DNA from 4 places in the Streptomyces sp. UC4497 genome. Region 1 is predicted to be linked to each of the others. Evidence: riboswitches for the same ligand, from Rfam matches in the RefSeq annotation. Region 1 holds a riboswitch; each other region holds the start of a gene.
The links. Region 1 has a riboswitch for cyclic di-AMP ahead of ACYSUO_RS24265 (transglycosylase family protein). Riboswitches for the same ligand answer to the same signal wherever they lie in the genome.

Region 1 (3,384 bases):
TCCCGCTGTTCGCCGCGAGCGGCGCGAGCGCCGCGACCACGCAGGCGTGGGACAAGCTCGCCGAGTGCGAGAGCGGCGGGCAGTGGAGCCTGGACGCCGGTAACGGCTACTACGGCGGTCTCCAGTTCACGCAGGAGAGATGGGAGGAGTACGGGGGGCTCGAGTACGCCCCGCGTGCCGACCAGGCCAGCCGCTCGCAGCAGATATCCGTCGCCGAGAAGGTCCTCGACGACAAGGGTGTGAGCGCCTGGCCGATGTGCTCGCTCACCGCCGACCTCACCAAGGACGACGACTCGGCGGACGTCGACCCGGGCGTGTCCGCGTCGCCGCAGCCGTCCGAGTCCTCCGCGTCGTCCGACACCGATGCCGACAGCAAGTCGGACGACGGTGACGACAAGAGCGCCGACGAGGACGCCGACAAGACCGGCTCCCCGGACGCGACGGATGCGACCGAATCGGCTGATTCGGGAGACAAGGGTCACGATGAGGCCGAGGGCTCCGACGCGTCGGACGGCCCGTCGGCCGACGAATCGGGCGATACCTCCGGTAACAAGGCCGAGGACTCCTCGACCCCTTCAAGTGACAAGTCCCACGCGCCTTCTGACGACACCGCCTCCGAGGCGGCCCCGCCGTCCGCCTCGCCCTCCGGCGAGACGCAGGACGACGCCACGTCCGGCCGTCACCGCGGCGATCGCGCCGCCGAGGACGGCTCCGACTCCCGTGCGGGAGAGGGGCGTCACGCCTCGCGCGACGAAAGGCGCGACGGTGACACGTACAAGGTGCACGCCGGCGACAACCTCTGGGACATCGCGAAGGCCCAGGACGTGCACGGCGGATGGGACGCGCTCTACGAGCGGAACAAGGAGACGGTCGGTACCGACCCAGACCTCATCCTTCCTGGTCAGAGCCTCGATCTTGGGGACGGATCGGACAAAAAGTAGCGGGAGTTCGAGGCGGTTGAAGGGGCTTTGTCCGATCTTGATCGAGTGAGACATGGGTCTCAAAGCCCCTGATCGACTTTGAAATCGGACGGATCGACCGCTTACGTTCGTGACCGCTCGCTTCAGCGGGCCCCGATGGACGTCACGCCGAATCCTGCCAACGTCCGTACGGGAACAGTCGACGCGTATGCGCCGTAGGCAGGAGCGGGGGACCCAGGTAAGTGCCCTTCCGGGAGACCGGACGGGCTTGGGGTTAAGCAGCGCACAAGGATGCGTCTGCCGGGCACTCACTGGCCCGAACCCGACAGCTCACCTCGCAGGCGTCGGTGAGGGGATATCTCCATGCTGTTTTCCGGCAAGAACAAGCACCGCCGCCCGTCCAAGGCCGTCCGCGTCGCCACGCTCGGCGGTGTCGCCGCTGCCGCCGTCGCCGTGCCGCTGATGGGTGCGACCTCCGCCTCCGCCGCGACCACGTCCGAGTGGGACCAGGTCGCGCAGTGCGAGTCCGGTGGCAACTGGTCCACCAACACCGGCAACGGTTTCTACGGCGGCCTCCAGTTCTCGTCCTCCACGTGGTCCGCCTACGGCGGCGACCAGTACGCCTCCACCGCCGACCAGGCCTCCAAGGCCCAGCAGATAGCCGTCGGCGAGAAGGTCCTCGCCTCCCAGGGCGCGGGCGCCTGGCCGAACTGCGGCTCGGGCCTGTCCTCCACCCCGAACGAGGGTGGCGCGGACGACTCGTCCTCGCAGCAGCAGGCTCCGCAGCAGGAGACCCAGCAGCGTGCCGACCGCTCCGAGCAGCGTCAGCAGCCGCAGCAGGAGGCCCCGAAGCAGGAGGCCCCCAAGCAGGCGGCTCCGAAGCAGGACACCGTCACCACCCCGACCGGCAACAAGGTCGAGAAGGGCGACGGCGAGTACAAGGTCAAGTCCGGTGACACCCTCAGCAAGATCGCCGAGGCGCACGACACGACCTGGCAGCAGCTGTTCGAGAAGAACAAGGACATCGTCAAGGACGCCAACCTGATCTACCCGGGTCAGCAGCTGCACCTCAGCTAAGGCATCCGGTCCGCACAGGACCACCGGTCCGTACAGGACCACCGGTCCGTACAGGACCACCCCAGGCCCTCCCAGGCCATCAGGTACGGGCTCGGCATCGGCGGACGCCGAGCCCCGCCGCACCCCGTCCCCACGGGCCGCTCACTTCGGCGACCTCCGTCCCGGCACAGCCGGGACGGAGGTCGCTGTTTTTGTTCAGTTAAGGAACATTTCGCTATCGGCGTTGTCCACGAGGCGGGCGTTCGGATGGCCGATGCCCGCGAGCCGGTTACGCTCAGGGGTGCGGGACCACGTACCAAGCAGCCGCCCGCATAGCCTGCGTCACATCCAAGAAGGAGATGCTCGTGCCGTCCATCGACGTCGTCGTAGCCCGGGAAATCCTGGACTCCCGAGGCAACCCCACGGTCGAGGTCGAGGTCGGCCTCGACGACGGGAGCACCGGCCGTGCCGCCGTCCCGTCGGGTGCCTCCACCGGTGCCTTCGAGGCCATCGAACTCCGTGACGGTGACCCCAACCGTTACCTCGGCAAGGGTGTCGAGAAGGCCGTCCTCGCCGTCATCGAGCAGATCGGCCCGGAGCTCGTCGGTTACGACGCCACCGAGCAGCGCCTGATCGACCAGGCGATGTTCGACCTGGACGCGACCGACAACAAGGGCTCGCTCGGCGCCAACGCGATCCTCGGCGTCTCGCTCGCCGTGGCCCACGCCGCCTCCGAGGCCTCCGACCTGCCGCTGTTCCGCTACCTCGGTGGTCCGAACGCGCACCTGCTGCCCGTCCCGATGATGAACATCCTGAACGGTGGGTCGCACGCCGACTCCAACGTCGACATCCAGGAGTTCATGATCGCCCCGATCGGCGCGGAGTCCTTCTCCGAGGCCCTTCGCTGGGGCGCCGAGGTCTACCACACGCTGAAGAAGGTCCTGAAGAGCAAGGGCCTGGCCACCGGCCTCGGCGACGAGGGCGGCTTCGCTCCGAACCTGGGCTCGAACCGTGAGGCCCTCGACCTGATCCTCGAGGCCATCAAGGAAGCCGGCTACGTTCCCGGCCAGCAGATCGCCCTCGCGCTCGACGTCGCCGCCTCCGAGTTCTACAAGGACGGCAAGTACCAGTTCGAGGGCAAGGAGCGCTCCGCCGCCGAGATGACGGAGTACTACGAGGAGCTCGTCTCCGCGTACCCGCTCGTCTCCATCGAGGACCCGCTGTACGAGGACGACTGGGCCGGCTGGAACACCATCACCGAGCGCATCGGTGACAAGGTCCAGCTCGTCGGCGACGACCTCTTCGTCACCAACCCGGAGCGCCTCGCCCGCGGCATCGAGGAGAACTCGGCGAACGCCCTGCTCGTGAAGGTGAACCAGATCGGTTCGCTGACCGAGACCCTGGACGC
Region 2 (3,384 bases), on a different contig from region 1:
GATCTCGTCGGCGATGAACTGGGCCTCGTCGTGCTCGGTGTCCGCGACGTAGCCGGTGATCTGGGCGCCGGGGCCCTCGTTGGTCCACAGGTTCTTGGGGCGGCGCGACTCGTTGCGCTCGATGACCGCGTTCGCCGCGCTGAGGATCGTCTGCGTGGAGCGGTAGTTCTGCTCCAGCATGATCGTCTTCGCGTTGGGGTAGTCGTCCTCGAAGTCGAGGATGTTGCGGATCGTGGCGCCGCGGAAGGCGTAGATCGACTGGTCCGCGTCACCCACGACGCACAGCTCGCCCGGGTCCGCGTCCTCGCCCTCGGTGGGGCCGACCAGCTCGCGCACCAGCGCGTACTGCGCGTGGTTCGTGTCCTGGTACTCGTCGACGAGGACATGGCGGAAGCGGCGGCGGTAGTGCTCGGCGACGTCCGGGAACGCGCGCAGCATGTTCACCGTCGTCATGATCAGGTCGTCGAAGTCCAGCGCGTTCGCCTCGCGCAGGCGGGCCTGGTACATCGCGTAGGCCTGGGCGAGGGTCTTCTCGAAGCCGTCGGCCGCGGTCGCCGCGAAGTCCTCCTCGTCGATCAGCTCGTTCTTGAGGTTGCTGATCTTGGCGCTGAAGGACTTCGGCGGGAACTTCTTCGGGTCCAGGTCGAGGTCGCGGCAGACGAGCGCCATGAGCCGCTTGCTGTCGGCGGCGTCGTAGATCGAGAAGGAGGACGTGAAGCCCAGCTTCTTGCTCTCCCGGCGCAGTATGCGGACGCAGGCGCTGTGGAAGGTCGAGACCCACATCGCGTTCGCGCGCGGGCCCACCAGGTCCTCGACGCGCTCCTTCATCTCGCCCGCGGCCTTGTTCGTGAACGTGATCGCGAGGATCTGGCCGGGGTGCACTCCGCGCTCGGCGAGCAGGTACGCGATGCGGTGCGTGAGGACGCGGGTCTTGCCGGATCCGGCGCCCGCGACGATGAGCAGCGGGGTCCCGCCGTGCACGACGGCCGCCTGCTGGTTCTCGTTCAGCCCCTCCAGGAGGGTGGCCGCGCTCAGGACGGGGCGCGGGGCGCCGTCCCGGTAGTGCGTGTCCCTGTCTTCGGGCGCGCCGAGCTGCCCGCCGAACAGGTCGTCCGGCATCGGCTCCGGGGCCCCGTCGTCGTACTCGGGGTCCGGGGGCGGGGGCGGGGGCTCCTCCGCACCGTTCTTCTGGAGGCCGGTCAGGAAGCTGTCGTCAAAGAGGCTGCTCATCGCTCTACGAGTCTAGGCCGCCCCACTGACAACCCGTGGCTGCCTTCAAAACTCCGAGGAACTCCCAGGAACTCCACCGAGCCCCAGGGCCCGCCGTGGGGCAGATCACGAAAATGTATCGGGCATATCGAACATCAACCTTCACAGCAGCCACACGAGTTGGCTACGGTGCAGCCGGGCAGCCCGTCCCCCCGCCCGCGGATGTCGCGGCGAACGGGCAGCCCCCGCTGAGTTCCGTACGCCGTGAGGCAGGGAACCGGGGACCCAACCGACCTTGGGGTGAATCGGCCGACGGCCCAGCAGGACAGGGCAGCCGACCGTAGGGCAGCCTTCCGCGTACGACGCCCGAACCCGACAGCTAACCCGGTAGGCGGAGGACGGAAGGAGTCGCCTGCCTTGGCGTCGCACCGCAAGCCCCGCAGCCGTTCCCGGATGACCGGCGGCCTTCGCACGACCCCCGCGGTCGGCATCACCACCGCCGCCCTCACCTCCGTGGCCCTGCTCTCGCAGACGGCACAGGCCGCACCCGAGCAGCCGTCGTCCAAGCCGCGCCTCGAAGAGGTCCAGCAGAAGGTCGACACCCTGTACCGGCAGGCCGAGGTCGCCACCCAGAAGTACAACGGGGCGAAGGAGCGGACCGACTCCAAGAAGCAGCAGGTCGACAAGCTCCTCGACGAGGTCGCCCAGCGCACCGACGAGATGAACACGGCCCGCCAGAAGCTCGGCAGGTACGCCGCCGAGCAGTACCGCTCGGGCGCGATCAGCGACACCGCGACCATGTTCCTCGCGGACGACCCGGAGGACTACTTCTCGCAGCGCCAGCTGATGAACCGGCTCACGGACGAGCAGAAGAAGTCGGTCGACGACTACCAGGCGCAGGCGCGCGAGACCGCGAAGAAGCGCACCGAGGCGCAGTCGAGCCTCCAGGACCTCAGCGAGTCGCAGACCGAGCTGAGGTCGACGAAGGAGACCGTCCAGACGAAGCTCTCCGACGCGCGCAAGCTGCTGGCCGAGCTGACCGCCAAGGAGAAGGCGCGGCTCGCGGCGATCCAGAAGGCCAAGGAGGAGGCGGCCCGCAAGAAGGCCGCCGAGCTGGCCGCCCAGCAGAAGGCCGCGGAGGCGAAGCGGAAGGCGGCCGAGGAGGCCGCGCAGAAGGAGCAGGAGTCGTCCGGCTCCACGGGCTCGGGCTCCTCGGGCTCCTCCGGCTCCGGTTCCTCCTCCTCGGACGCCTCGTACGCCACGAAGGCCGCGCAGGCGCTCGCGTTCGCCAAGGCGCAGGAGGGCAAGCCGTACGTGTGGGGCGCCACGGGCCCGGACTCGTACGACTGCTCGGGCCTGACGCAGGCCGCGTGGAAGTCCGCGGGGATCTCGCTGCCGCGGACGACCTGGGACCAGGTCGAGGTCGGCAAGACGGTGCCGCTCTCCGACATCCAACCCGGTGACCTGGTGTTCTTCTACGACGACATCAGCCACGTGGGCCTCTACATGGGCGACGGCATGATGGTCCACGCGCCGAAGCCGGGCGCGGTCGTGCGCGAGGAGTCGATCTACTACGACGGCACGTCGTCGATCCACAGCGTGGTGCGGCCGGCCTGACCCCACGCAGAAGGGCCCGGCAGGTGTCGTACCTGCCGGGCCCTTCTGTACGTCCTGGGACGCGGTCGCTCAGGTCCAGAGCACCGCGATGAAGATGTTGACGACGGTGAGCGCGCCGACCGTGATGAAGAGGCCCTTCTCCGCCTTCTCCTCGTCCCGCTTCACGTAGACGATGCCGAGGATCACGATCAGGAGCGCGAGCTTCACGCCGATCTTGATGTTGTTCACGGTGCTGCCGTCGGCCTGGTTGAGGCCGACAAGGGCGACGCCGGTCACCAGCATGGTCAGGGCGCCGTGCAGCATCGCCTTGTTGAAGCGGGCCGCGCCCTCCTTCATCGCCGACATCTGCGTGAGGAAGCCGCCGAGCAGCGAGGCGATGCCGATGATGTGCAGGCCGACGAAGAGGTGGATGAGTACGTCCATGGTTCGGAGCCTAACCGGACGCCCATGGCCCACTACGGGCACCCCTTTGCCACTCTGTTATCACTCTCCGCCACCATCCGTAACAAACAGACCAGTTGCGAACAATCCGGCACCAACCCGTTACGCAGAGGTTTA
Region 3 (3,384 bases), on a different contig from region 1:
CGTCATCGGCGGCGCGGTCTACGAGTACGTCACTCCCAGCGGCTTCCCGGGCGCCCCCTTATTCAGTGCGGCACCGCTGGTGGCCGCCCCGTTCTTCTCGCTCGGCGCGACGATGCTGGTCGGCGTCGTGTCGATCGGCGCGATCACCGCCGTGCACCTGCGCTTCACGGAGCACCTCGACTCGGTGTTCGTCACCGAGATCGTCACCGTGGCCACCGTCTGCCTGCTGGCCTGTCTGCTCAACCGGATCGTGCGCCGCAGCTACGAGGAGCTGGCCTCCGCCCGCGAGATCGCCCAGGCCGCGCAGTTGGCCGTACTGCCCAGGCCCCCCGGGCGGCTCGGCGGCTTCGTCATCGCGGCGCGCTACGAGGCGGCGCAGGCCGACGCGTTCATCGGCGGTGATCTGTACGCGGTCCAGGACACCCCGCACGGCATCCGGATCATCGTCGGCGACGTGCGCGGCAAGGGCATGGGCGCGGTCGCCGCGGTCGCCGTCGTCATCGGCGCGTTCCGGGAGGCGGCCGAGCAGGAGGGTTCCCTGGAGGCGGTCGCCCAGCGCCTCGAGCGGGCCCTGGCGCGCGAGGGCACCCGGCGCAGCGGCATCGACGACTTCGAGGGCTTCACCACCGCGGTGCTCGTCGAGATCCCGCACGGCGTCGAGCTCGTCCGCGTCCTCAACCGCGGCCACCCCAGCCCGCTGTTGCTGCTCGGCGACGGCGCCGTGCGCGCGCTCGATCCGTGCCAGGCGGCGCTGCCGCTCGGCATGAGCGAACTCGGCAGCTGGCCCGACCGGGCCGTCGAGGCGGCGTTCCCGTCCGCGGCCACGCTGTTGCTCTACACCGACGGGCTCTCCGAGGCGCGCGACCCGAGCGGCCGCTTCTACGATCCGGCGGCCCGGCTCTCCGGACGCGTCTTCCCGGGGCCGGAGGAACTCCTCGCGGCCCTCGCCGTGGAGGTGCGCGCGCACACCGGCGACGGGACGAAGGACGACATGGCGCTGCTCGCCGTGCGGCGCGGCTGAGTTCCTTGATCGTTGTTACCAGAGGTAGTCGAACGGCGTCGCTCCGCATAACAATTGACGCACCATCAGCTGTGCGGACGTTTGAGAGGTGCGATCAACTCGCCCTATTCCACCCGCTCATGTCCCGATAAGTCCTGGCCAGAGTCGTGAACGATCAGTGGGAAGCGCTTGGAATTACTGTCTGCTGTCTATTAACGTTCGATAACGCAGCGCGGTCGTCCCAGCCGTCACAAGAGATGGCTCCGTGCGCACACGCTCAATCCCGCAAGGGAACCGGGGAACCACCAACTTGGGGTGAATCGGACGCTCTTCCTGTCCAAGGAGGCGTTCGTAGGAGACCTTCCTGCTCCGAACCCGTCAGCTAACCCGGTAGGCGAGAAGGAAGGAAAGGAGAGCGCCCCCGTGGCGTCGAACCGGCCTGCCCCCGACTTCTTCTACGGCCCCGAAGACGACTTCGGCGTCGAGCAGGAGACCTGGGAGGAGTGGAACCCCACCGAGGAGTCCATCGCTCCCGTCCGCGGTAGGCATCGCGTAGCCCGCCGCCGTGGTGGATTCGCTCGCAGCTCCACTGTTCTCGGCGTCGGCGTGGTCGCCGCCGTCGGTGCGGGCGGCATCGCCACCGCACAGGGCGGCAAGCCGCCGGTCCACATCTCCATGCCCGACCTGTCGGCGGTCAAGGACTCGCTGCCCGAGGCCAAGTCGCTGCCGGGCGTGGGCTCGCTGATATCCGACGGCTCGGACTCCGATTCCGACTCCGGCGCCACGGCCTCCCCGCTGAGCGGCGCCGGTGTCACCCAGGCCGAGGCCGCCGACGGGCAGACCGGCGCCGGCGAGGCGCTGCGGGCCCGCATCATGCAGCAGGCCGAGACGCAGCAGGACGCGGCCGACGCCACCGCGAAGCAGGCCGCCGAGGAGGCCGCCGCGAAGCAGGCGGCAGCCGAGGCCGCCGCCAAGCAGGACGCGGCCAAGGCCAAGGCCCTCGCCGAGAAGAAGGAGGCCGAGGCGGAGGCCCGCCGCAAGGCCGAGGAAGAGCGCCTCGCCAAGCTCGCCAAGAGCTTCAAGCTCCCGGTCGCCTCGTACACGCTCTCCGGCACCTTCGGTCAGCCCGGCTCCATGTGGTCCTCCGGCTATCACACGGGCCTGGACTTCGCCGCCTCCACCGGTACCCCGATCCGCGCCATCCACTCCGGCACGGTCACCGAGGCCGGCTGGGCGGGCGCGTACGGCTACCGCACGGTGCTCACCCTCGACGACGGCACCGAGCTGTGGTTCTGCCACCAGTCCTCGCTCAATGTCAGCGCGGGCCAGAAGGTCTCGACGGGTGACGTCATCGGCCGTGTGGGCGCCACGGGCAATGTCACCGGGCCGCACCTCCACCTGGAGGTCCACCCCGACGGGCAGTCCACCGGGGTCGACCCGGCGTCCTGGCTGCGCGGCAAGGGCCTCACCCCCTGAGCAACTGAACTCCGGCGGTCCTGGCGCACACCCCCCGACGTCAGGGCTGCCGGTTTGCCCATTCTTGGGGCTCTTGGGGCGATTTCCGGTGTGATCGAGGAATGCCGTATTCCGTACGGGTGTTGAGTAGGGGCATGACTTCCTCTCGCTCTCTGCGCAAGCTCGGCACCTCCGACCTCGAGGTCTTCCCGCTGTCCCTCGGGGGCAACGTGTTCGGCTGGACCGCCGACGAAGCCACGTCCTTCGAGGTGCTCGACGCGTACGTCGCCGCGGGCGGCAACTTCATCGACACCGCCGATGTGTACTCGGCGTGGGTGGACGGCAACCGGGGCGGTGAGTCGGAGACCGTCATCGGCAAGTGGCTGGCCTCGCGCGGCCGCCGCGACGACGTCGTCATCGCCACCAAGGGCAGCCAGCACCCCGAGTTCCAGGGCCTGTCCGCCGCCAACATCAAGGCCGCGGCCGACGCCTCCCTGAAGCGCCTGGGCACCGACCACATCGACCTGTACTACACGCACTACGACAAGCCCGAGGTGCCGGTCGAGGAGATCATCGGCGCCCTCGACGAGCTGGTGAAGGCGGGCAAGGTGCGGCACATCGCCGCGTCGAACATCTCCGCCGAGCGCCTTCAGGCCTCCCTCGACTTCTCCGACCGCGAGAACCTCGCCCGGTACGTCGCGCTCCAGCCGCACTACAACCTCGTCTCGCGCGACACGTACGAGGGTGAGCTGCAGGACGTCGCCGCCCGCGCGGGCCTCGGGGCCGTGCCGTACTACGCGCTCGCGTCCGGCTTCCTGACCGGCAAGTACCGGCCGGGGCAGCAGGTGGACAGCGCCCGCGCCGCGAAGGCCGGCGCGTACCTGGAGACGGAGCGCGGCCAGAAGGTCCTGACCGCCCTCGACGAGATC
Region 4 (3,384 bases), on a different contig from region 1:
ACCGGGGCGGGGCGCTGACGGGCGGCCGTCAGCGCCACCGCGCCGCAGAGGTTCAACGCGTCAGGACGCCGCCTCCAGGTGCGCCTTCACCGCGTGCGGGTCCACGAAGCCCTTCGCCTGCACCCGGTCGCCGGAGGACTCGCCGCGCAGCCGGCGCCCGATCCACGGCACCAGGAACTCGCGCGCCCAGTGGATGTCGTCGCGCCGCACCTCGAACGTGCCGCGCGGCGGCAGCAGCGGCCACGCCTGCTCGGGGTCGGCCGGCACGTCGATGCCCAGCGCCTGACCGGCGCGCAGCGCCACCCGCGTGTGCCCCTCGGGCGACAGGTGGAGACGGTCGTCGTCCCAGGCCCTGCGGTCCTGGATGGACTTCAGGGACCACAGGTCGAGCATCAGGCAGCCGTGCCGGTCGGCGATCGCCCGCACGTGCATGTTGTACGTGGCGATCTTGCCGCGCAGGTGCTTGAGCACGGCCACGTCACGGGTGTCGAAGCCGGTGGCCACCATGACGGTGCCGGCCGCCTCGGTGAGCTGGACCACGGCCTTCTCGAAGCGTTCGGCCACGTCGTCCGGGTCGGTGCCGGGGCGGATGATGTCGTTGCCGCCGGCGACCAGGGTCACCAGGTCGGGCGCGAGCTCGACCGCCTTCGGGACCTGGTCCGCGACGATCTGGTCGAGGAGCTTGCCGCGCACGGCCAGGTTCGCGTACTTGAAGGTGTCCTCGGGGACACGGTCGTCCAGGAGGACGGCGAGCCGGTCGGCCCAACCCGCGAACTTTCCGTCGGGCCCGGGGTCACCGACTCCTTCGGTGAAGCTGTCGCCCACGGCCGCGTAGGACCGGATCGTGCCGTTGAGTGTCTCCGTGAGTGCTCTCGATTCGTTTGCCACGACCACACATCTTTCACCCTCGACTGTGACCTACGCGACCGTAGCCAGGGGTTGACGCGTGGTGAGATAACCCACTCGCCACCTGGGGAATAAGCGCGGGAACGCACTTCGGCGCCCGGGGGACAGCCCCGGGCGCCGAAGTGAGCGAGCGGTCGCGACCGCTACGAGTCGTCTCAGGCGTTCACACCGTGCTCGCTCAGGTACGCGATCGGGTCGATGTCCGAGCCGTAGTCCGCGGTCGTGCGGACCTCGAAGTGCAGGTGCGGTCCGGTGACGTTGCCCGTCGCGCCGGACTTGGCGATCTCCTGGCCGGCCGTCACGGTGTCGCCCTGGGCGACGCCGATCGAGGACAGGTGGCCGTACTGGGAGAAGTGGCCGTCGGCGTGCTCGATGACGACCTCGTTGCCGTACGCGCCGCCCGAGCCGGTCGAGACGACGGTGCCGTCGGCGATCGACTTCACGGAGGTGCCGGTCGGCACCGAGTAGTCGGCGCCGGTGTGGCTGCCGCTGGACCACATGGAGCCCGAGTTGCCGTAGCCCGTGCCCTGGGCGCCGTCGACCGGCGCCGCGTAGTCGCCGGAGGCGGTGGTCTTGGCGCTCGTCTCCGTGGCGGTGGCCGCGCCCTCGGAGCCGGATTCACTGTCGGCCGCGCCGCCGAGGTCGAGCTCGACGCCGATCTTGAGGTGGTCCGCGTCGGGGCCGACGGCGTCCTTGTTGTCCTCGTAGAGCTTCTTCCAGCCGCCGTCGACGTCCTGCGCCTTGGCGATCTTCGAGAGCGTGTCACCGGCCTTGACGGTGTACGTCGTGGCGTCGGCGGCGGGGCCGGACGTCGCGGCCTGCGCGCCGGTGGCGCCCATCAGCGGCAGCGCGATGGCGGCTCCGCCGGCGGAGGCGACGGCGGCGACACGGGCGATGCGGCGGGAGGTCGAAAGGCGGTGCTTTCCCTTTGCGGGCATGCTGAATTTCCTCTCCGTCGCCTACGAGGTGAGCTGTCGGGTTCGGGCTGGAGATGCCCGGCCGCGCCCGGGGTACGGGCACGGCTTCACCCCAAGCCGCTTCGGGAAATCCCCTACGCGGCGTCTTGCGTGTGGGTCCCCCGCTCCTGCCGTGACGGGTAGTCGAAAGGAATCCGGGCGGCGGCAGGACTAGGCGTTCCGACCGGATTGATTGGTGACCGTAGGCGAACGGCAATGGCGACGACAAACCCCGAATTCATCTGCGGGGGCAATTCCTTGGGATTCTGAGGCTTCCCTGTGTAACCCTCCGTCGACATTCCTCGCTTTACCAACGCCATACCTTCGGGGATTACTGGGGCGCCATTCCCGGCCGTCCGCCACACAGCGTCACGAACATGAAGCCGGTCACGCACACGCCCACAAGCCCCTTCGATTCATGCACAGTTGGCACGAATCGGGGCGAATCAGACAGATGGTTGCCTGTGGAACCGATGTCGTATCGTCAGGAGCGCGCCCGCCGGCGACCCAACGCCGGTGCACCGATTGGGAGGAGCCCCTGTGACGCAGCACGCACCGTCCACCGAGCCCGAGCTGACCGGAGTGCGCAACTTCCGAGATGTGGGCGGCCTGCCCACCGTGGACGGCCGGCGCGTGCGCCAGGGCGTACTGTTCCGCAGCGGTCACCTCGCCCACGCCACGGCAGAGGACTCGGCCTTCCTCTCCTCCCTCGGCCTGCACACGGTCTTCGACTTCCGCAACTCCGCGGACCAGAAGCTGGAGGGCGCGGACGTCGAACTGCCCGGCGTGCGCAATCTGAACCTGCCGCTCAACGACCCGGCCGACGGCGCCGAATTCTGGACCATGGTCCGCGACGGCAACATCGACCAGCTGCGCCAGATCCTCGACGAGGGCCGCGCGGCGAACCGGCTCGTCGAGTCCTACCGCACCATGATCAAGGAGCGCACCGCCGAGCACAGCCGCGTGCTGCACTCCCTCGCCGAGGACAGCCTCCCCGCGCTGATGCACTGCGCGGCGGGCAAGGACCGCGCGGGCCTGTCGATCGCGGTGACGCTGCTCGCGGTGGGCGTGGAGCGCGACGCCATCGAGGCGGACTACCTCAAGTCCAACGAGAAGCACCGCCGCTACAACGTGCGCCGCACCGCCACCGCGAAGGACGCCTACTCCCCCGAGATCATGGAGCTGCTCAGCCCGCTCTTCGACGCCCGCATCGAGTACCTCAACGCGGGCCTCGAGACGATCGACGAACTGTGGGGCAGCACGGACCGCTACCTCGAAGAGGGCCTGAAGCTCACCTCGGCGACGCGCGAGCGGCTGCGCGAGCGCCTGCTGGACTGAGGCCCGGCGCCTGAGGGCCTGCACCGTCCTCTCGGCCGAAGCCCGGGCCTGAGCCGCAGCCCCGGACCCCGGCCCAGTGCCCGACGTCACCCCTCCCTGTCGCGAAGTGCCGCGCGGGCAGGGAGGGTTACGGCGAGCAGCCCGAGGCACACCGCGCTCGCGGCGAACGTGCCGTACAGCAGCG

Region 2: linked by a shared signal. The riboswitch ahead of ACYSUO_RS17945 (C40 family peptidase) and the one ahead of ACYSUO_RS24265 (transglycosylase family protein) in region 1 are both predicted to bind cyclic di-AMP.
Region 3: linked by a shared signal. The riboswitch ahead of ACYSUO_RS15820 (M23 family metallopeptidase) and the one ahead of ACYSUO_RS24265 (transglycosylase family protein) in region 1 are both predicted to bind cyclic di-AMP.
Region 4: linked by a shared signal. The riboswitch ahead of ACYSUO_RS29215 (M23 family metallopeptidase) and the one ahead of ACYSUO_RS24265 (transglycosylase family protein) in region 1 are both predicted to bind cyclic di-AMP.

The regions. Positions count from the first base shown of each region.
Region 1 is NZ_JBTYHB010000018.1:55,254-58,637, forward strand. Features, by position in the region: gene ACYSUO_RS24260 (transglycosylase family protein) at 1-941, shown strand, start outside; cyclic di-AMP (ydaO/yuaA leader) riboswitch at 1,122-1,279, shown strand; gene ACYSUO_RS24265 (transglycosylase family protein) at 1,284-1,997, shown strand; gene eno (phosphopyruvate hydratase) at 2,342-3,384, shown strand, end outside.
Region 2 is NZ_JBTYHB010000011.1:161,575-164,958, reverse strand. Features, by position in the region: gene pcrA (DNA helicase PcrA) at 1-1,230, opposite strand, end outside; cyclic di-AMP (ydaO/yuaA leader) riboswitch at 1,460-1,618, shown strand; gene ACYSUO_RS17945 (C40 family peptidase) at 1,627-2,826, shown strand; gene ACYSUO_RS17940 (hypothetical protein) at 2,896-3,249, opposite strand.
Region 3 is NZ_JBTYHB010000009.1:267,809-271,192, forward strand. Features, by position in the region: gene ACYSUO_RS15815 (PP2C family protein-serine/threonine phosphatase) at 1-1,021, shown strand, start outside; cyclic di-AMP (ydaO/yuaA leader) riboswitch at 1,265-1,412, shown strand; gene ACYSUO_RS15820 (M23 family metallopeptidase) at 1,424-2,476, shown strand; gene ACYSUO_RS15825 (aldo/keto reductase) at 2,611-3,384, shown strand, end outside.
Region 4 is NZ_JBTYHB010000026.1:19,829-23,212, forward strand. Features, by position in the region: gene ACYSUO_RS29205 (TetR/AcrR family transcriptional regulator) at 1-18, shown strand, start outside; gene ACYSUO_RS29210 (SGNH/GDSL hydrolase family protein) at 61-843, opposite strand; gene ACYSUO_RS29215 (M23 family metallopeptidase) at 1,062-1,844, opposite strand; cyclic di-AMP (ydaO/yuaA leader) riboswitch at 1,848-2,019, opposite strand; gene ACYSUO_RS29220 (tyrosine-protein phosphatase) at 2,403-3,200, shown strand; gene ACYSUO_RS29225 (ABC transporter permease) at 3,287-3,384, opposite strand, start outside.